DNA from 3 places in the Mesorhizobium sp. P2_E6 genome. Region 3 is predicted to be linked to each of the others. Evidence: predicted binding sites of a transcription regulator. Region 3 holds the regulator's gene; each other region holds the start of a gene.
The links. The regulator PhoB, encoded in region 3, activates phosphate uptake and scavenging genes when phosphate is short. The targets are predictions, from matches to a motif close to TGTCATNNANCTGTCAT.
Positions count from the first base shown of each region.

Region 1: a site for PhoB is predicted at 5,053-5,069, ahead of AC1D08_RS01725 (DUF1045 domain-containing protein). Genes of this name have one in related genera too.
Region 2: a site for PhoB is predicted at 4,791-4,807, ahead of AC1D08_RS21455 (acid phosphatase). Genes of this name have one in related genera too.

Region 1 covers NZ_JBFUEQ010000001.1:354,981-361,582, forward strand. Annotated here, with positions in the region: gene AC1D08_RS01695 (ABC transporter permease) at 1-266, shown strand, start outside; gene AC1D08_RS01700 (aldose 1-epimerase) at 389-1,288, shown strand; gene AC1D08_RS01705 (hypothetical protein) at 1,305-1,520, opposite strand; gene AC1D08_RS01710 (COG4280 domain-containing protein) at 1,517-2,272, opposite strand; gene phnN (phosphonate metabolism protein/1,5-bisphosphokinase (PRPP-forming) PhnN) at 2,387-3,016, opposite strand; gene AC1D08_RS01720 (alpha-D-ribose 1-methylphosphonate 5-triphosphate diphosphatase) at 3,013-4,167, opposite strand; gene AC1D08_RS01725 (DUF1045 domain-containing protein) at 4,201-4,908, opposite strand; gene iolB (5-deoxy-glucuronate isomerase) at 5,166-5,978, opposite strand; gene AC1D08_RS01735 (DUF3329 domain-containing protein) at 5,983-6,216, opposite strand; gene iolE (myo-inosose-2 dehydratase) at 6,278-6,602, opposite strand, start outside.
Region 2 covers NZ_JBFUEQ010000008.1:214,541-221,142, forward strand. Annotated here, with positions in the region: gene corA (magnesium/cobalt transporter CorA) at 10-984, shown strand; gene AC1D08_RS21435 (MaoC family dehydratase) at 1,109-1,579, shown strand; gene AC1D08_RS21440 (MaoC family dehydratase) at 1,576-2,046, shown strand; gene AC1D08_RS21445 (adenine phosphoribosyltransferase) at 2,168-2,713, opposite strand; gene AC1D08_RS21450 (alpha-hydroxy acid oxidase) at 2,723-3,868, opposite strand; gene AC1D08_RS21455 (acid phosphatase) at 4,050-4,745, opposite strand; gene AC1D08_RS21460 (cytochrome c1) at 4,876-5,733, opposite strand; gene AC1D08_RS21465 (cytochrome b) at 5,762-6,602, opposite strand, start outside.
Region 3 covers NZ_JBFUEQ010000006.1:121,150-127,751, reverse strand. Annotated here, with positions in the region: gene AC1D08_RS16580 (ROK family protein) at 351-1,598, shown strand; gene phoB (phosphate regulon transcriptional regulator PhoB) at 1,753-2,442, opposite strand; gene phoU (phosphate signaling complex protein PhoU) at 2,462-3,169, opposite strand; gene pstB (phosphate ABC transporter ATP-binding protein PstB) at 3,195-4,001, opposite strand; gene pstA (phosphate ABC transporter permease PstA) at 3,998-4,849, opposite strand; gene pstC (phosphate ABC transporter permease subunit PstC) at 4,853-5,836, opposite strand; gene pstS (phosphate ABC transporter substrate-binding protein PstS) at 5,904-6,602, opposite strand, start outside.

The DNA of each region.
Region 1 (6,602 bases), on a different contig from region 3:
ATGCCATTGCCGCGGCCGTGCTCGGCGGCTTCTCGCTGCGCGGCGGCGAGGGCTCGCTGATCGGCGTCATCCTCGGCACGGTGCTGCTGCAGGAACTGCAGAACCTCGTCAACCTGCTCGGCATCCCGTCCTCGCTCAATTTCGCGGTGATGGGTGGCGTCATCCTCATCGGCGTGCTGGTCGACCAGCAATGGGGCGTGTTCCGGGCAAGGCGGCTGATGGTCGACGCCGCTCGCAAGAACGTGGCCGGTGCGGCCGCGGAATAACCGTCAGCCCCGGCACAGCTCTGTATCGATGAAATGATTGCAGCCGTGGTGTTGTTCTGCGATCCACTGGACACGCACATCGGGCCAAATGCCTGATATCGATGGCGGATGGATGGTAGGCGATGGGTGCAGTTCCTGAACCATTGACGCTCAGGGCCGGGGCGCTCGAGGTCGACCTCGTGCCGCGCATTGGCGGCAGCGTGGGCTCGCTGCGCTGGCGCGGCATCGACCTCATGCGCCGGCTTTCCGATGACGATCGGCAAGCGGGCAACGTGCTTGGCGTCGCCATGTTTCCGATGATGCCCTACGCCAACCGCATCGCTGGAAACGCCTTCGACTTCGCAGCCAAGCGCTGGCAGGTCCAACCGAACAATCCACCCGAAACAATAAACGTGCATGGCAGTGGCTGGAAACACGCCTGGACTGTCGCTGAGGCGAGCGACGCCCAAGCAACGCTGTCGCTGGATATCGCAGCCGGCGTCGAACCCTACTCCTACCGCGCGACGCAGGCTTTCGTGGTGTCCGAGGTAGGGCTCAGCGTGACCATGACGCTGACCAACACGGGGCCGGTTTCCATGCCGTTCGGTTTTGGCCTGCATCCCTGGTTCGATCGCGACCCGAACGTCACATTGCAGTTCGAGGCGACGCGATTCTATCTCGAAGAACCGCAAGGCATCGCGGGCGATCCGATCACGCTTGCACCCGAACTCGACTTCGCCGGTGGCCGGCCTTTGCCCGCCGGCTGGCGCAACAATGACTATGGAGGCTGGACGGGCGACGCGACGCTCCGCTTTCCGGCGCGCGGCGCAGGCTTGCGCATCAAGGCCGATCCCGTCTTCGGACACCTGATGCTGTACGCCGACCCGACGAAACCGTATTTCTGCGTCGAACCGCAGACCAACGCCTCCGGCGCTTTCAACCGGGGCGGATGGAGCGAACCGGACGAAGGCGTCATCGTGCTCGCCCCAGGCGAAAGTGCGGCTGGCACCGTGTCGCTGATGCCCTTTGCCCTTGGGGCTTAGAGCAACAGCGCCAGCCCTACCGATTGGTTCCGCGTGCGGCGCGGCGAACGCTGTGCAACAGGATGGCGAGGCAGCCTAGCAACAGCAGCGCGCCGCCGAGCAGCGGCGGCAGCGCCAGCAGCTTCACCGCCGCCGTGATGATGGCCACCAGGACCAGCGCCAGCAGCGCCAGGCTGCCGTCATCGACGAACATGCCGAAGAATTCCTTGGCCGCAAGACGAATGACGTTCATCGGGCGAGCCCTCCGCTGAGTGTGGGGTAGGCACTGCGCAGCCAGCGCACCATGGCAAACGACGCCAGCGCGACGATGGCGAAAATGGCGAGCAAGGCGAGATCGGCACCCGGCCAGTCGGCGCCGATGCCTTCGCCGGTCCAGAAGATGCCGAAGCTGGTCAGCATCAGCCCGACGACGAATTTGAGTGCATTTTCCGGCACGCGTGCCAGCGGCCGGTGGACCGCCAGGCCGATAAGCATCACCAGGACGAAAGCCGCCAGCGCGCCGAGGCTGGCGTAGAGCGTCTGTCCATGTGCGGCGCCGACCGCAATGACGATGAACACCACCTCGACGCCCTCGAGCAGCACCGCCTTGAACGACGCCAGCCCGGCGAGGTAGTCGGCGCGGCGGTCGTTGGCCTGCCGGTGCAAGGTAGCGGTTTCCTTGGAGAAGGCCGCCTCCTCGTCATGCAGGGCGATGACGCCGACGCTGCGCAGGATGGCCTTTCGCAGCCAGCGCATGCCGAACAGGATCAGCAGTACCCCGACGACGAACTGCAGCGTGGTGATGGGTACGAGCGCCAGCAGCGGGCCGAACGTCAGCACCAAAGCCGCCAGCAGCGCCAGCGCCAGTGCTGCGCCGGTCAGTGCCGGGCGCCAGCTGCGCGTCACCCCGACAGCGAGCACGATGGTGAAGGCCTCGACGACCTCGACGAAGGACGCCAGGAATGCCGCCGTGATCGTCGAAAGGATGGGTGTCAGAGTCTGCATGGAGATTCTTCCTGGAAGGTCGTTGCCCCGGGATCGCGATCCGGCATCATGATGCCGTCAGCACCATACAGCGCTCCAGTGGCAGCGAAAAAGCAAGTGAAGCGCCAATTGGCTCTAGATCAAGCCCGATATGTCGGAGAAGGCCATCGCCTTGCGCAGCACCTCGGCGAAGCGTTCACCGGCCGCCTCGCGCGGGCCGCTGTTGTCGATCGAGGTAACATCAGGTCCCGACAAGGTCACACTGGCGCTTCGCGCCAGCCGCGCCAGCACTTCGCCGCGCGACTCGCGCCCGCGCATCGCCAGCCGCTCGGCCAGCACCTCCGGCGAGGCGGTGATCTCGACGATGGCCAGATTGGCATAGCGCTCGCGCAGCACCGGGATGATCGCGCGCGACACGTTGGCGACGGCAACATGGCCATTGGCGACCGACCAGTCGACATCGGCCGGAATGCCATAACGCAGGCCATGCGCCTCCCAGGAGATGGCGAAGGCGCCATCCGCTTCGGCTTCGACGAAGGCCGCGTCGGCCAGCGTGTCGTGATCCTCGCTCGCGGCATCGCTCGGCCTGGTGATGACGCGGCGAACGAACTCCAGCCGGGTCTCGTCGGCAAAGCGGGCGCGGGCGTAGCCGATCACCGTATCCTTGCCGGCGCCGCTCGGGCCGACGACGGCGACGAAGACGCCGTCGCGGATCGGAAACCTCTCGGCGGACAATTCGCGCTCGATCAAGGCCGAGACCATCATGCGACCCGGCGTCCCTGCCGCCAGACCGTGCGCACGACCGGGACATGGTCGTCGACACGCACGCGCACCAGATCGGCGCGGCGGCCCTGTTCGATGATGCCGCGGTCGGTCAGGCCGACCGCTTCGGCCGGGTTCTTCGAGACCATGGCGACCGCCTGCGGCAGCGAAATGCCTTCGACAACGTCGCCGAGGAAGAATGCCGACTGGATCAGGCTGAAAGGAATATAGTCGGACGACAAGATGTCGAGCAGCCCGTCGCCGGCCAGCGTGCGGGCCGAGACATTGCCCGAATGCGAAGCACCGCGCATGACGTTGGGCGCACCCATCAAGACGCCAAGCCCGGCCTGTTTCGAGGCCCTGGCGGCTTCCTCCGTGGTCGGGAACTCGGCGACGCGCACGCCCTGTTCGATCGCCTCGTCGACATGGCCTGTCGTGGCGTCGTCGTGGCTGGCCAGCACGATGCCGCGCTCGTGGCAGGCTGCGGCGATATGGACACGGTTCGGTCCCGAATTCCGGGCCGATTCCGCCATCCGCTTTTCGCAGAACAGCTTGAAGTCGCGGTCGGTCAATTTCAGCTTGCGCTGGTAGTAATAGGCATAGGTTTCGAGGTTGACGAACTGGCGCTGGCCGGGCGCGTGGTCCATCAGCGATGCCAGCTTGACCCGCTCATCGCCGTCGAAATTGGCGAAGGCCTTAAGGCAGTCCGGCGCCGAAACCTCACAGCGCAGATGGATGAAATGGTCGGCCCGCAGACGATCCTGCTGAACACTGTCCTCGATCGCGTCGGCCAGCTTGCGGATGTCGTCCGATGTCAGGTCGGCGTCCTCGTCCATGCCGACGCGCAAGGCATCGAGCACGGTGGTGATGCCGGCCGTCGCCACTTGCGCGTCATGGGCGAGCACGGCGGCGATCGGGTTCCAGCGCACCTTCGGCCGCGGCGCGTAGTGGCCTTCGAGATGGTCGGTGTGGAGTTCGACCAGCCCGGGAATGATGTAGTCGCCGCCCATATCCTCGCCGGCCATGGTCCCGCCGGTGTGGCCGGTGCCGGCATCGATGCCGGCGATAAAGCCGTCGCGCAGCACCAGCGAACCCTCGACGATCTCGTCGGCAAGCACGATGCGCGCGTTGGTAAGAACAGTTTCGGCGGTCATTTCAGGCAGTCCTTGTTATTCCGGCTCGGTTATTCAGGCGGTTTTTCTGGCAGGGCGGCGCCCGAGCGCGTGATGGGAGAGCACCATGAACGGTGCGCCCGGTTCGGTTTCGACAAACAGCGTCAACGCATCCACCAGCACCGGCTGTTGCAGCACCTCCGCGAACAGGCTGTCGATTGCTGCACGAAGACGAGGGCTTTCCTGTGGCCCCGCCCGGCCGGACAGCGTCATGTGGAAGCGGAAGGTCTCGAAGACATAGGGATAGCCCCACTGGCACAGATTGCGGAATTGGGCGGGCTTCAGCGAGTCCGGGCTGCGCCGTTCGATCTCGGCCTCTGTCAACGGCGCGCGAAACCGGTCGAAACCGAGCACCACGTCATCGGCAAAGCGGTTGAGCGGAGGCAGCGGTCCTTCCGGCACCAGCGCAAAGAAGCTGTCGATCTGGCTGACGACAAGGCGCGGGATCGTCACCACCGGCGTTGCCTCGGCAAAATGGTCGAGTGCCGCGCGCAGCGAGGTCTCCGTCTCGTTGGCAGCCAGCCGGAAGGGGGCTTTCAGCGTCGCATGAAAACCGTAGCGCCGCGCCGAAGCGGTGTGGAAGGCAACTTCCGCCGCCGACAGATCGGCCACCGTCTCCACCGGCCTTGTCGCGCCACCGAACGGGTCGCGGCCCAGCCAGTTGGCGGCGATCCGCGCCAGCGGCTCGTCCTGCCGGGGAGTGAAATAGATGGCGTAGCGCATGAGAAGAAGTCCTCGTTAAAGCGCGCCGCGTTTGAAGAAATGCTGCGACGCGCTTTAAGTCTTGGTTTTTCGCATGTCGTAATCCCAAAACCGCTGCTCACTTTTGGGCGACATGCACTGGCCCCGCTGCCATAGGCGATTTCCATGACGGATTGACGAAGCTTTGAAGGGTTTTCGAAGGCAAATCGACCCGGCAGGTCCTTAGCCGACGATTTTTCCAAGCTGGACCAACAGCTTCACCCAAAACGTGCGACCGGTCAGGCCTTCATCAACCATTCGTGCTCGGGCGCGTTGTGGAATTTCCACGTCCGCTTCGGCCCGGCCATCACGTTGAGATAGTAGAGGTCGTAGCCATGGCAGGCGGCGCAGGGATGATAGCCCTTGGGCACCAGCACGACATCGCCATCCTCGATCGCCATGGCTTCATCCAGCGCGCGATGACCGTTCTTGTCGGCGTCGGTGTAGACGCGCTGGAAGGCAAAGCCCTGCGGCGGGTTGAGGCGATGATAGTAGGTTTCCTCAAGATAGGATTCGGCCGGCAGATTGTCCTGGTCGTGCTTGTGCGGCGGGTAGCTCGACGTGTGGCCGCCGGGCGTGATGACCTCGACCACCAGCAATGAATCGGCCGGTTTGCCTTCCGGCAGGACGTTGGTGACATAGCGCGTGTTGGTGCCCTTGCCGCGCACCTCCTGGCCGAGATCCTCTGGTCTGATCACACGCACCGGCAGGCCGCCGCCGAGGCCCGGTGCCGAGCAGACCGCGAGTTCGAGCTCCGTGTCTGCCGCAACCGACCAGTCCGACCCTTCGGGTATGTAGACCGACCAGGGTTTGCCCTCGAACGGCGACATGCGCTCGCCGAGCAGGCCGAGGTCCTTACCGCCGGCTGTCGCTTTGCCCTTGCCGGTGACGAACACCAGGCAGACTTCGCGATCGCCCGTTTTTCCAGCAGCGCTCTCGCCGGGCCTCAGCCGATGCAGGTCGAAACCGACATAGGTCCAGCCGGCGGTTTTCGGCGTCACATGGGCGACGCGGCCATGGCCCTTGTCGGCCTTCACCAGCAGTTTCGACATCCGGTTACTCCTTCGGTTCGGCCTCGGCCGTTGTCTTGCTCTCGTCGGCCGGCCTCTCGTCGGCCGGCTTGTAGAGATAGAAGAACTGCCACACGGCGTAACCGGCGAAGCCGAGCGCGATCACGCCCCAGAACGGCGTGCCGGTGGCGAATTCGATGATCGACCAGATGACGCAGACTGCGACGACAGCGATGCGCCGCCACAAAGGCCGGAAAAACGGATGCTCGGAATCTTTCATTCCGGCAACCTACAGCAACCCGGCTTCGCCGAGAACCAGTGCGTCGGGCATTGCGGAGGCCCTAGGCATTTGGAAAGCCCTGCGTCTCGACCGTATAGCCGGCCGCCGTCATCACCCGCATCAATTCCTTGTGGCCGACCTCAGCCATCTTGAGCGGCGGGTTCTTCTTCGGATCCTGCTCGGCCTCGACCACGAACCAGCCCTCGTAACCATGGTCGGCAAACCGCTGCACGATGGCGCCGAAATCCAGCGAGCCGTCACCCGGCACCGTGAAGGCCCCGAGCGCGACAGCGTCGAGGAAGGATTGCTTGGTGCGGTCGAGCTTGTCGATGACGCCCATGCGCACGTCCTTCACATGCACATGGCTGATGCGCGCATAGTGGTTG
Region 2 (6,602 bases), on a different contig from region 3:
GACCCGGCGATGATCAAGGCCTTCGTCGTGGACAATGACCGCCTGCGCGTCATCGACGATCTCCTGGCAAACGGCGAGAACGTCGTCTGGGCCGACCTGCTCAACCCGACCAGGGAAGAGGAAGTGGCGATCGAAAGCTGGCTCGGCGTCGCCATTCCGACGCGCGAGGAGATGGAGGAGATCGAGATTTCGAGCCGCCTCTATGTCGAGGACGGCGCCTACTTCATGACCGCCACCCTGCCCGCCCAGACCGAGGTTGACGATCCCCTGATGTCGCCGGTCACCTTTGTGCTCGCCGGCTCCCGGCTGATCACCGTGCGCTATCACGAACCGAAGGCATTCAAGACCTTTCCGCAACGCGCCGAAAAAGTGGCAACCGGCTGCACCAGCGGCGACACCATTCTGATCGGGTTGCTGGAGGCGATCGTCGATCGCCTCGCCGACATCCTGGAGCGCGCCGGCCGCGACATCGAGGCGATTTCGCGCGATATCTTCGAGGCGCGGTCGACCAAGGTTTCCAAGCGCAATCGCGATTTCCAGGAACTCCTGAAAGCCATCGGCCGCAAGGAGGACATCGCCTCCTCGATCCGCGACAGCCTGATCTCGCTGCAGCGCTTGGCCGGTTTCTTCGCCCACGCCTCGACCCGGACCAAGATGAGCAAGGACACCAAGGCGCGCATCAAGACGCTGTTGCGCGACGTGCTGTCGCTAGCCGACCACGCCACCTTCCTGTCGCAGAAGATCAGCTTCCTGCTCGATGCCACGCTCGGCATGATCTCGATCGAGCAGAACGCCATCATCAAGATCTTCTCGGTCGCCGCCGTCATCTTCCTGCCGCCGACGCTGGTGGCTTCGATCTATGGCATGAATTTCGACATCATCCCCGAGCTCAAATGGCAGCTCGGCTATCCCTTCGCGATCGGCCTGATGATCTTGTCGGCGATCCTGCCCTTCTGGTATTTCCGCCGCCGCGGCTGGCTTTGACCCGTCCGCCAAAGGCCACGTGGCCGTGACGTGGCGCTATAGAAATCTCTTGACCAAACGGCGGCCTGCCTGCATCCGGAAACCCCGATCCGAAATCGTGGGTCTATGAACCGGATTCCAGACCATGACTGCAAAAACCTGGGCCTATGAGGACTTTGTCGAGGGCGCCTTGTTCGACCTCGGCAGCAAGCAAGTGAGCGCCGCCGAAATCATCGAATTCGCCAGCGAATTCGACGCGCAGCCCATGCATCTCGATGAGGAAGCCGGCAAGGCGAGCATCCTCGGCGGCCTCTCCGCTTCGGGCTGGCATACCTCAGCCATGTTCATGCGCATGCTGTGCGATGCTTTCCTGCTCGACTCCACCTGCCAGGGATCGCCCGGGGTCGATCAGGTGAAATGGAAGAAGCCGGTGCTGGCCGGTGACACGCTGACAGGAAGCCTGGTGGTTCTCACCAAGCGCCTGTCGCGGTCGAAGCCGCAGCTCGGCTTCGTCACCATGCGCAGCGAACTGCTCAACCAGCGCGGCGAAAGCGTCTTCGAGCTCGAAAACTCCGTCATGTTCCTCACGCGAGACGCTACCGGGAGCGCAGCATGACACTGGACGAATTCTTCCGCATCGGCACTACCGTTACGCTCGGCTCGCACACATTCGAGCCAGAGGCGATCAAGGCGTTCGCCAGGAAATACGACCCGCAAATTTTTCATATCGACGAGGAAGCAGCCAAGAAGAGCGTGCTCGGCGGGCTCTGCGCGTCGGGCTGGCACACGGCCGCGACCTGGATGAAACTCAATTTGGCAAGCAGCATGGACGCCGAGATCGCTGCGTGGAGCGGGCCCGGCCCGGTGCCGGAATTCGGCCCCTCGCCTGGCTTTAAGAACCTGAAATGGCTGAAGCCGGTCTATGCCGGGCAAACGATCACCTTCACGCGTACGGCACTTTCCCACCGGCCGATCGCCTCACGCCCCGGCTGGCGGCTGCTGGCGTTGCGTTGCGAGGCCTTCGATTCGACCGGCGACAAGGTGCTGGAGTTCGAAAGCGCAGTGCTGGTGAAGGTGGAGTAAGCCCGGCGCTTCTCCCTTCTCCCTTGTGGGAGAAGACGTCGGTGCTCCCTGGAACACCCCTCATCCGACCGGGCTTCGCTCGGCCACCTTCTCCCACAAGGGGAGAAGGCAAGAGGTCCCCTCAATGCCCCTCGAATCCGATCAGCGTCCTCACCGGCACGCCGAGCGCTTCGAGCTTGGCGCGGCCGCCGAGATCCGGCAGGTCGATGACGAAGCAGGCTGCAAGGATGTCGGCGCCGATCTGCCGCAGCAGTTTGACCGCCGCTTCCGCGGTGCCGCCCGTGGCGATCAGATCGTCGACGAGGATCACCTTCTCGCCAGGAGAAACGCCGTCCTTGTGCATCTCCATCTCGTCGAGCCCGTATTCAAGGCTGTAGGCGACGCGCACGGTCTCGAAAGGCAGCTTGCCCTTCTTGCGGATCGGCACGAAACCGGCCGAGAGCTGATGGGCGACGGCGCCGCCAAGGATGAAACCACGCGCCTCGATGCCGGCGATCTTGTCGATCTTCTGGCCGGCATAGGGATGCACCAGCTCGTCAATGGCGCGGCGGAAGGCGCGCGCATTGCCGAGCAGCGTGGTGATGTCGCGAAACAGGATGCCGGGCTTGGGATAATCCGGAATGGTACGGATCGCGGCAAGCAGTGAGTCTTCGAGGGAGGATTTCATGGGTCGAGATTACCTGAAACGGAGATTCTTGCGCGACAATTGTTCGATCGAACTGCAGCCCATCAGCTTCATGCCGCGCTCGATCTCGACCCGCATCTGTTCGAGCGCCCGTTCGACGCCCGGCTGGCCGGCCGCCGCGAGCGGGAACAGATAGTAGCGGCCGACGCCGACCGCCTTGGCGCCGAGCGACAGCGCCTTCAGCACATGCGTGCCGCGCTGCACGCCGCCATCCATGATGACGTCGATCTTGTCGCCGACCGCGTCGACGATCTCGGCAAGCTGGTCGAACGCCGCTCGCGAGCCATCCAGCTGCCGGCCGCCATGGTTCGACAGCACGATGCCGCTGCATCCGATCTCGACGGCGCGTTTGGCGTCCTCCACCGACATGACGCCCTTGAGGCAGAACGGACCCGACCACAGCCTGACCATCTCTGCGACATCGTCCCACGTCATCGACGGGTCGAGCATTTCGGTGAAGTAACGGCTGATCGACATGGTGCCGCCGCCCATGTCGACATGCTCGTCCAGCTGCGGCAGCTTGAACCCCTCATGGGTGAAATAATTGATCGCCCAGGCCGGCTTGATCGCGAACTGCAGCATCCCGGCCAGGTTGAGCTTGAAGGGGATGGCAAAGCCGGTGCGTTTGTCGCGTTCGCGGTTTCCCCCGGTGATGCTGTCGACGGTCAGCATCATCACTTCGACGCCAACCTCCTTTGCTCGCTGCATCATCGCCCGGTTGAGGCCGCGATCCCGATGGAAATAGAACTGGTAGACCTGCGGGCCGCTGCTGATCCCGCGCGCCTCCTCGAGGCTGACGGTGCCAAGCGAGGAGACGCCGAACATCGTGCCGTATTTGGCCGCGGCCTTGGCGACCGCGCGCTCGCCCTGATGATGGAACAGCCGCTGCAAGGCGGTCGGCGAACAATAGACCGGCATCGCCAGCTTTTGACCCATCACCGTCACCGACATGTCGATCTCGCTGACGCCGCGCAGGACGTTGGGAACCAGATCGCAGGCATCGAAGCTTTCGGTGTTGCGGCGATAGGTGACCTCGTCGTCCGCCGCGCCGTCGATATAGTCGAAGATCGGCCCCGGCAGCCGCCGTTGCGCCATGCGGCGGAAATCGGAAAAATTGTGACAGTCGCTGAGCCGCATCATTGATTTCCAGACGTCATATCGTGGCAATCGCTTCGCCACCGTTTGGTGCGTCGAATATCAACCTGTTGTCTCCGTGCCAACGGCCTAATTGCCGAGCCGTCCCACGAGCTACAATCGCCAGCACAAAAAGGGGCGCCCGAAGCGCCCCTTTCGTCGGAAACCGGCAGCTAGCGAAAAATTACATGCCGAGATCGGAACGAAGCTCGGCCTTGGCCACGTCGTATTCGGCCTTGAAGTCGTCCCGGTTGAGCAAGACGGCGGCGATCACGCTGCCGGAAATCTTGCCCATTTCAACATCGGACGCGTAATGGATACCGCCAACCTCGCGATTGTGGGCGTATTCAGCCGCACGCGCCATGATCTCGGCGCGCTTTTCCGGAACCATGTCAGACAGGATGATGCCCATCATGGTGCCGACGGTGGCGTGGCCGGAAGGCCACGAACCGGAGCTGGACAGCTTGACCGCGGGCTTGACGAGGTCGCTGAGCTGGTGCGGACGCGGGCGCTTCCAGACATCCTTGGCCGGATCGACGACGGCGCCTTCGGTGGCCACCACGCGATCGAAGAAAGCACTGAATTTCGGCAGTGTTTCCTTGTTGAACTTCGGCCCCATCACATTGGCGAAGCGCCAGACATTCTCCTCGGCGTCGGCAACAGCGCTGGCCACCATTTCGGGCGTGCGCGTCACCTGCAGCGTCAGCACCTCGCCAAGTTCGGCCTTGGTCTGCGCCGAATCGTTTGCCGGCGGCGGCGGCAGGATCATCGTCAGGTCGACATCCTTGTTGGTGATGAAGGGCTGGGCGTCTTCTGCTTGCGCGGCCGAGCCGAGGATGAGCAGCAGCAAGCCTGCCGCGAGCGATGCGTATCTTTTCATGGGGGGCGATCCTTTGGTGAGAGCGGCACAGGATCGCCGGATGCGGTGACGGCCATGTGACACCACAGGCCTCCCCAAATGCAAAGGGCGCCTTTCGGCGCCCTTTTTTGATCGTATGGCTGTGCGCGGTTTAGTGCGCCACGCCTTCCCACACCTTGCGCTTGGTGAGATAGACCAGCGCACCGAACAAAAGCAGGAACACCAGCACGCGGAAGCCGGTCTTCTTGCGGTCTTCCATATGCGGCTCGGCCGCCCACATCAGGAAGGCAGAGACGTCGCGGGAATACTGGTCGATGGTCTGCGGCGCGCCGTCGTCATAGGTCACCTGGCCGTCGGACAGCGGCTTGGGCATCTTCAGCGACACGCCCGACATGAAGTACGGATTGTAGTGGGTGCCTTCCGGGATGACCATTCCGGCCGGCGGCGTCTGGTCGTAGCCCGTCAGCAGCGAATGGATGTAGTCGGGGCCGCCCGCGGCATACTGCGTGAAGATATCGAAGACGAAGCGCGGGAAGCCGCGCTCGACGCCGCGCGCCTTGGCCAGCAGCGACATGTCGGGCGGGGCAGCGCCGCCATTCGAGGCAGCGGCGGCTTCCTCGTTGGCGAATGGCGGCGGGAAGTGGTCGGACGGCTTGCCAGGGCGGTCGAACATGTCGCCGGCGTCGTTCGGGCCGTCATGGATGGTGTACTCGGCCGCCAGCGTCTTGATCTGCGCGTCCGAATAGCCGAGGTCCGACAGCGTGCGGAACGCCACCAAATTCATCGAATGGCAGGCCGAACAGACTTCCTTGTAGACCTTCAGGCCGCGCTGCAGCTGCGCCTTGTCGTAGGTGCCGAACGGCCCGGCGAAGCTCCAGTCCATCTCCTTCGGCTCGTTGATCGGGAAATGCGTCGGTGCGGCCGCGTTGTGTGCCTCCTCGGCGGCGATCGCCCCGGTGCCAACAACCACGAGGCCGAGCAACGCCAGCGAGGTGAGAATCTTCTTCATGCCAAATCCCCTTAGATTCTCTACCCGCTCAGCCCTTGGTTTCCGGCGCGGCCGTAGCCCCCGCAGGATGATGACCGCCACCCTTGTTCTTCTCGAGCACCGCTTCGGTGATCGAATTCGGCAGCCGCCGCGGCGTCTCGATCAGGCCGAGCACCGGCAGCGCGACCAGGAAGAAGGCGAAGTAGAACAGTGTCGCCATCTGCGCCATGAACACGTAGCTGCCTTCCGCCGGCTGCGAGCCCAGCCAGCCGAGCAGGATGGCATCGGCCACGAACAGCCAGAAGAACAGCTTGTACCAGGGCCGGTACACCGCCGACCGCACCTTCGAGGTGTCAAGCCACGGCACCAGGAACAGCATGACGATGGCGCCGAACATGCAGATCACGCCGCCGAGCTTGGAATTGATCGGCCCGATGTTGAAAGTGATGGCGCGCAGGATCGCGTAGAACGGCAGGAAGTACCATTCAGGCACGATATGCGCCGGTGTCTTCAGCGGATTGGCCACGATGTAATTGTCGGGCGCCATAAGGAAATTCGGAATGTAGAAGACGAAATAGGCGAAGAAGAACAGGAACACGATCATGCCGAACGCGTCCTTGATGGTCGCGTAAGGGGTGAAGGCGACGGTGTCGGTCTTCGACTTGACCTCGATGCCGGTCGGATTCGACTGGCCGACGACATGCAGCGCCCAGACATGCAGCACGACGACGCCGGCGATCATGAACGGCAAGAGGTAGTGCAGCGCAAAGAAGCGGTTCAGTGTCGGGTTGTCGACGGCGAAACCGCCGAGCAGCAGTTGCTGGATCCATTCGCCGACCAGCGGGATTGCGCTGAAGAAGCCGGTGATGACGGTGGCGCCCCAGAAGCTC
Region 3 (6,602 bases):
CCTCCCTGCGCCGCGTATGGCGCGACCAAACTGACCCGTAGGCCGGCACAGAGGCTCTATTTTTTCGAGCCTCGAAAAAATAGTGATCCAACGCCCGAACGCTGTCAACATCGATTCTGATGGATTTTGACGTCTCTCCGAGTTTTTTTCGAGCTCCGGAATAAATAATGACATGATGGTAGGGTTCTGCCAGAATTTGGCTTGGCGCATGTCGCCCCAAAAGTGCGCAGCGGTTTTGGGGCAACGACACGTGCAGGAACAAGTACCTGAAGCGCGTCGCGCTTTCAGGCTTCGCTGATGGCCTTCGGGAGGCACGAAAGGCTGCAGCGACCGGGAGGATGTGAAAAAGCATGTCGGTCGGAATCCGCCACGACGATCTGCGCCGCCGCAACCGGGCGATGGTGATTGCGGCCGTGCGCCGCGCCGGACAGCCGTCCCGCACCGAGATCGCCGCGACCACGGGCCTCAGCCATTCGACCATATCGGCGATCTCCTCCGACCTCATCGGCGAAGGCATCCTGACTGAGAGCAAGCCGAGCGAGGCCGGCTCGCTCAAACGGGGCCGGCCGCAGGTCGGCCTCGGCCTCAATCCGGAAGCGGCGGCGGTGATGACCGTGGTGCTGTCGCTGAACTTCCTCTCGGTCGCCGTCATCGACTATGCCGGCCAGGTGATCGCCGAGGAACAGCGCCGGCTGGACACGCTGACCATGTCGCGCGACGCGCTGGTCGGTGAATGCGTTGCCATCGTACGGCGTCGTCTCGAAGACCCCGACCTCGACGTCCGCAGTGTCGCCCGCATCGCGCTGGCGATCCAGGGCATCACTGACACGCGTGCCCGCGCCATGCTGTGGTCGCCGATCACGCCGCACACCGATATCGCCTTCGCCGACATACTCGAGGACGAGTTCGGCATCCCCGCCACCATGGAGAACGACTGCAATATGATGGCGATAGCGTTGCGCTGGCGCGACCCCGAGCGCTACCGCGACGACTTCATCGCCATCCTGTTGTCGCACGGCATCGGCATGGGCCTGGTGCTGAAGGGCGAGCTGTTCACCGGCACTCATTCCTCGGGCGGCGAGTTCGGCCATATGATCCATCGGCCGCACGGCGCGCTGTGCCGCTGCGGGCGGCGCGGCTGCGTCGAGGCCTATGCCGGCAACTACGCCATCTGGCGCAACGCAAGGCAGATGAGTGAGGACGCGGAACCGGTCGCCGATGTCAGTGATGCCGACATGCGCGCGCTGGCGACCGCGGCCCGCGAGAGGGATGGACCCGAGCGCGAGGCCTATCGCAAGGCCGGCGAGGCACTCGGCTACGGTCTCGGCAGCCTGTTCGCGCTGATCGACCCGGCGCCCGTCGCCATGGTCGGCGTCAGCGCCGCCGCCTTCGACCTGATCGAGCCGGCATTGCGCGAGGCGATTGCCCAGACCGCCGGCGGCCAGCATTCGCAATCGATTTCCTTCGACACCGAACCGAACGAACTGCCACTGATCCGCGAAGGCTGCGCCACACGGGCACTGACCTTCGTAGACCAGGAGATTTTCGCGCCCGGCACGCAGGCGAGATCCGGCCTCGGTGGCAAGAACGTTGCGTGAATAACGCGCCGGGATGCGTTGAGATTCAGGTTAGGCCGAGTCGAGAATGGCGGGTTCCGAGAACCGGAACGGAGCGGACATTTGGATCCGTGAGTACCGGAAGCGCAGGAGACTGCCGTTCGCAGGCCGGCATCACCTGAATATCAGCAGATCCCTAATCTTCCCGGATTGCGTAGCCCGCCCCACGAATGGTGCGGATGACATCGGGCATGCGGCCATTGTTGACCGCCTTGCGCAGCCGGCCGACATGCACGTCGACCGTGCGTTCGTCGATGTAGATCGTCTCGCCCCAGACATTGTCGAGCAGCTGGCTGCGCGAGAACACGCGGCCGGGATGGCGCATCATGAATTCGAGCAGGCGGAATTCGGTCGGTCCGAGCCGGATCTCGCTCTTCTTGCGATAGACCCTGTGCGATTCACGATCGAGCACGATGTCGCCGACCTTGAGCACGCTGGACAGCACTTCCGGCTTGGCGCGGCGCAACAGCGCCTTGACCCTAGCCATGAACTCGGGCGTCGAGAACGGCTTGACCAGATAGTCGTCGGCGCCGGTCGAGAGGCCGCGCACACGATCGCTTTCCTCGCCACGCGCGGTCAGCATGATGATCGGCAGCCGCTCGGTCTCGGGACGCATTCTTAGCCGGCGACAGAGTTCGATGCCGGACACTGCTGGCACCATCCAGTCGAGCACCAGCAGGTCAGGCACGTTTTCCTGGAGGCGGATTTCGGCCTCGTCGCCGCGCGTCACCACCTCGACCTGGTATCCCTCGGACTCGAGATTGTAGCGCAGGAGCACGCCAAGCGGCTCCTCGTCCTCCACCACCATGATGCGTGGCGCGATCATCGACTGGTCACCCCTGCCGTCATGCCGCCGGCGCGGACATCGCCGTCTCGTCCTGCTTCGGACGATTGGCGGGCAGCTGCGTACCGGTCAAAACATAATACGCATTTTCCGCGATGTTGGTGACGTGATCGCCGATGCGTTCGAGGTTCTTGGCGCAGAACAAAAGATGCGTGCAGGCGGTGATGTTGCGCGGGTCTTCCATCATGTAGGTCAGGAGTTCGCGGAACACCGAGGTGTACTTGACGTCGATGCGCTCGTCGTCGGCGCGCAGCTTCGCCAGCGCCGCGGCGTCGCGCGCCGTATATTCCTCGATGACGCCCTGCACCTGGATCAGCACCAGCTGCGCCATTGCGTCGATGGAGTGCGACAGGTCGCGCGGGGTGACGCTGAGGCCGACGGTGCCGACGCGCTTGGCGATGTTCTTGGCAAGGTCGCCAATGCGCTCGAGGTCGCCGGCCATGCGGATCGAACCGACGACATGACGCAGATCGTCGGCCATCGGCTGACGCTTGGCGATCAGTGTGATGGCGCGGTCGTCGAGCTCGCGCTGGCGCGCGTCCATGATCGCATCGTCGGAGACGACGCGCTGCGCCAGGGCGTTGTCGGAATTCAACAGCGCCTTGGTGGCGCCGCCGACCATCGAGCCGGCGAGGTCGCCCATGTCGCGGATCAGCCTGCTGATCTGTCCGAGATCCTCGTCGAAAGAAGCGACTGTGTGTTCGCCCATGATCTTAGTCCTCGTATGCCTGAGCTCAGCCGAAGCGGCCGGTGATGTAGTCCTGCGTGCGCTTCTCGCGGGGCGACGTGAAGATCTTCTCGGTGCGGTCGAACTCGACCAGTTCGCCCAGATACATGAAGGCCGTCTGCTTCGACACGCGCGCCGCCTGCTGCATGTTGTGGGTGACGATGACGATCGTGTAGTCGGCTTGCAACTCGTCGATCAGCTCTTCGATCTTGGCGGTCGACAGCGGGTCAAGCGCAGAGGCCGGCTCGTCGAGCAGGATGACTTCCGGCTTCACCGCCACGGTGCGGGCGATGCAGAGTCGCTGCTGCTGGCCGCCGGAGAGGCTGAGGCCGCTGGCGTTGAGCTTGTCCTTGACTTCGGTCCACAGTGCGGCGCGCTTCAGCGCCTGCTCGACACGGCCGTCCATCTCGGACTTGCTGATCTTCTCGTAGAGCCTGACGCCGAAGGCGATGTTTTCATAGATCGACATCGGGAACGGCGTTGGCTTCTGAAACACCATCCCGATCTTGGTCCGCAGCAGGTTAAGGTCCTGCGAGCGGTCGAGAACGTTCTGGCCGTCGAGCAGCACCTGGCCCTCGGCGGTCTGCTTGGGATAGAGCTCGTAGATGCGGTTGAAGACGCGCAGCAGCGTCGACTTCCCGCAGCCCGAAGGTCCGATGAAGGCGGTGACGCTGCGCTCGGGCAGCGACAGCGTGATGTCCTTCAGCGCCTTGCTCTGGCCGTAGTAGAAGTTGAGGTTCTTGACCTCGATCTTGGCCTTGCCGGCAATTGCCTCGGCGGCGATCGTCATGTCTGGAGACAACATCTGGCTCATTTGTCCTCTCTGCGTCCGGTCAGGCTGCGAGCAAAGATGCTGAGCGCGAGAACCGTCAATGTGATGATGAGTGCACCGGTCCAGGCCAGTTGCTGCCATTCCTCGTAAGGGCTGAGAGCGAACTGGAAGATGGTCACAGGCAGGCTGGCCATCGGCGCGTTGAGATTGCTCGACCAGAACTGGTTGTTGAGCGCCGTAAAGAGTAGTGGCGCCGTCTCGCCGGAGATACGGGCGATCGACAGCAATATGCCGGTGACGATGCCGGAAAGGGCGGCGCGGTAAGCGACCGACTTGATGACCACCCAGCGCGGCGCGCCGATCGCGGTGCCGGCCTCGCGCAACGCGTTCGGCACCAGGTTGAGCATGTCCTCGGTGGTGCGAACGACGACCGGGATGACCAGGATAGCAAGCGCGACAGCGCCGGCGATCGCCGAGAAATGCCCCATCGGCCGGACCATCAGTTCGTAGACGAAAAGGCCGATGATGATCGAGGGCGCCGACAAAAGGATGTCGTTGATGAAGCGCACCACGGTGGTGAGCTTCGAAAAGCGTCCGTATTCGGCCATGTAGGTGCCTGCCAGCACGCCGATCGGTGTACCGACGACGACGCCGATAATGGTCATCACGATGCTGCCGTAGATGGCGTTAAGCAGGCCGCCGGCATCGCCGGGCGGCGGCGTCATTTGCGTGAACACCGCAAGATTGACGCCGGACAGGCCCTTGTAGAGCAGCGCGCCGAGGATGAGCGCCAGCCAGGCAAGTCCGATGCCCGCGGCGGCGACGCACAGCGTCATCATCACGGAATTCTTCCTCTTGCGGCTCTGATGAAGCGATGTGGCTGTCGACATCGGTCAGGCTCCCGTGCGGGCGTCAATGCGCATCAGCATGTAGCGTGCGATGGCGAGGATCAGGAAGGTGATGACGAACAGGATCAGGCCGAGCGCCACCAGCGAAGAGGTGTAGAGATCGCCGACGGCTTCGGTGAATTCGTTGGCGATGGTCGCGGAGATCGTCGTTGCCGGCGCGAACAGCGAGGTGCTGATGCGGTGCGCGTTGCCGATGACGAAGGTCACTGCCATGGTTTCGCCGAGCGCGCGGCCGAGGCCGAGCATGACGCCGCCCATGATGCCGATCCTTGTGTAGGGAATGACCACGCGGCGGGTCACTTCCCAGGTCGTGCAGCCGATGCCGTAGGCGGACTCTTTCAGCACCGGCGGCACCGTGTCGAAGACGTCCTTGGTGATCGAGGTGATGAACGGCAGCACCATGATGGCAAGGATCAGCGACGACGTCAAAAGGCCGATGCCGTAGGGCGGACCGGCAAACAGGCTGTTGAGGCCGGGAATGCCATGGAACACGTTGATGATGAAGGGCTGCACGGTCGTCTGCAGGAAGGGCGCCAGCACGAACAGGCCCCAGATGCCGTAGATAATCGAGGGGATGCCGGCGAGCAGCTCAACCGCCATGCCGATCGGACGCCGCAGCGGGCGCGGGCAAAGCTCGGTGAGAAAGATGGCGATGCCGATGCCGAGCGGCACGGCAATCAGGATGGCGATGGCGGACGTGATGATGGTGCCATAGATCGGCGCCAGCGCGCCGAATTTCTCGGTCACCGGATTCCAGCTTTCGCTAGTCAGGAAGGAGAAGCCGAAGGTCGACAGGGCTTGCCAGGACCCGGCAAACAGCGAGATCGCAACACCGCCGAGCAAGACCAGCACCAGTATGGCTGCGGCACGGGTCATTCCGTGGAAGATCGCGTCGGTCAGCGCGAAACGTCTGACAGTCGCGTCGCGCGAACCTCGAATGGCTGGCAAGGCTTCCTGGACACCACTCATGTGAAGCTCGGCTTTTTTGAGTTAAGGGAAAAGGAGCGCCGCGGCGCGGCGCTCCTTCCAAGGGACGTTATTCGCCGACGTAGACGGGCTTGCCGTCAGCCTGGATGTCGGCCTTCCACGAAGCCTTGATCAGGTCGACGACGCTGTCGGGGATCGAGACGTAGTCGAGACCCTTGGCGGTTTCCTTGCCGTCCTTGTAGGCCCAGGCAAAGAACTTCAGCGCTTCGCCGGTCGCGGCAGCATCGTCGGGGGACTTGTGGATCAGCACCCAGGTCGAAGCAGCGATCGGCCAGGTGGTATCGCCGGGTTCGTTGGTGATGATGACGTTGAAGTTCTTCGCGCCCTTGAAGTCGGCATTCGAAGCAGCCGAGCCGAAGGATTCGAGCGACGGCTCGACGACCTTGCCCGCGGCATTCAACATCTTGGAGTACGACAGGTTGTTCTGCTTGGCGTAGGCATACTCGACGTAGCCGATGCCGCCGTCGGTCTGCTTGACGGTGTTGGCAACGCCTTCGCTGCCCTTGGCGCCGACGCCGGTCGGCCATTCGACGGCGGTGTCCGAACCAACCTTGTCCTTCCAGTCGGGGGACAGCTTGACCAGATAGTTGGTGAAGTTGAAGGTCGTGCCCGAGCCGTCCGAACGGTGGACGACGGCGATCGCCGTCGACGGCAGGGTCAGGGTCGGGTTCAGCGCCTTGATCGCGGCGTCGTCCCAGGTGGTGATGGCGCCAAGGTAGATCTGCGCGATCGTCTTGCCGTCAAGGAT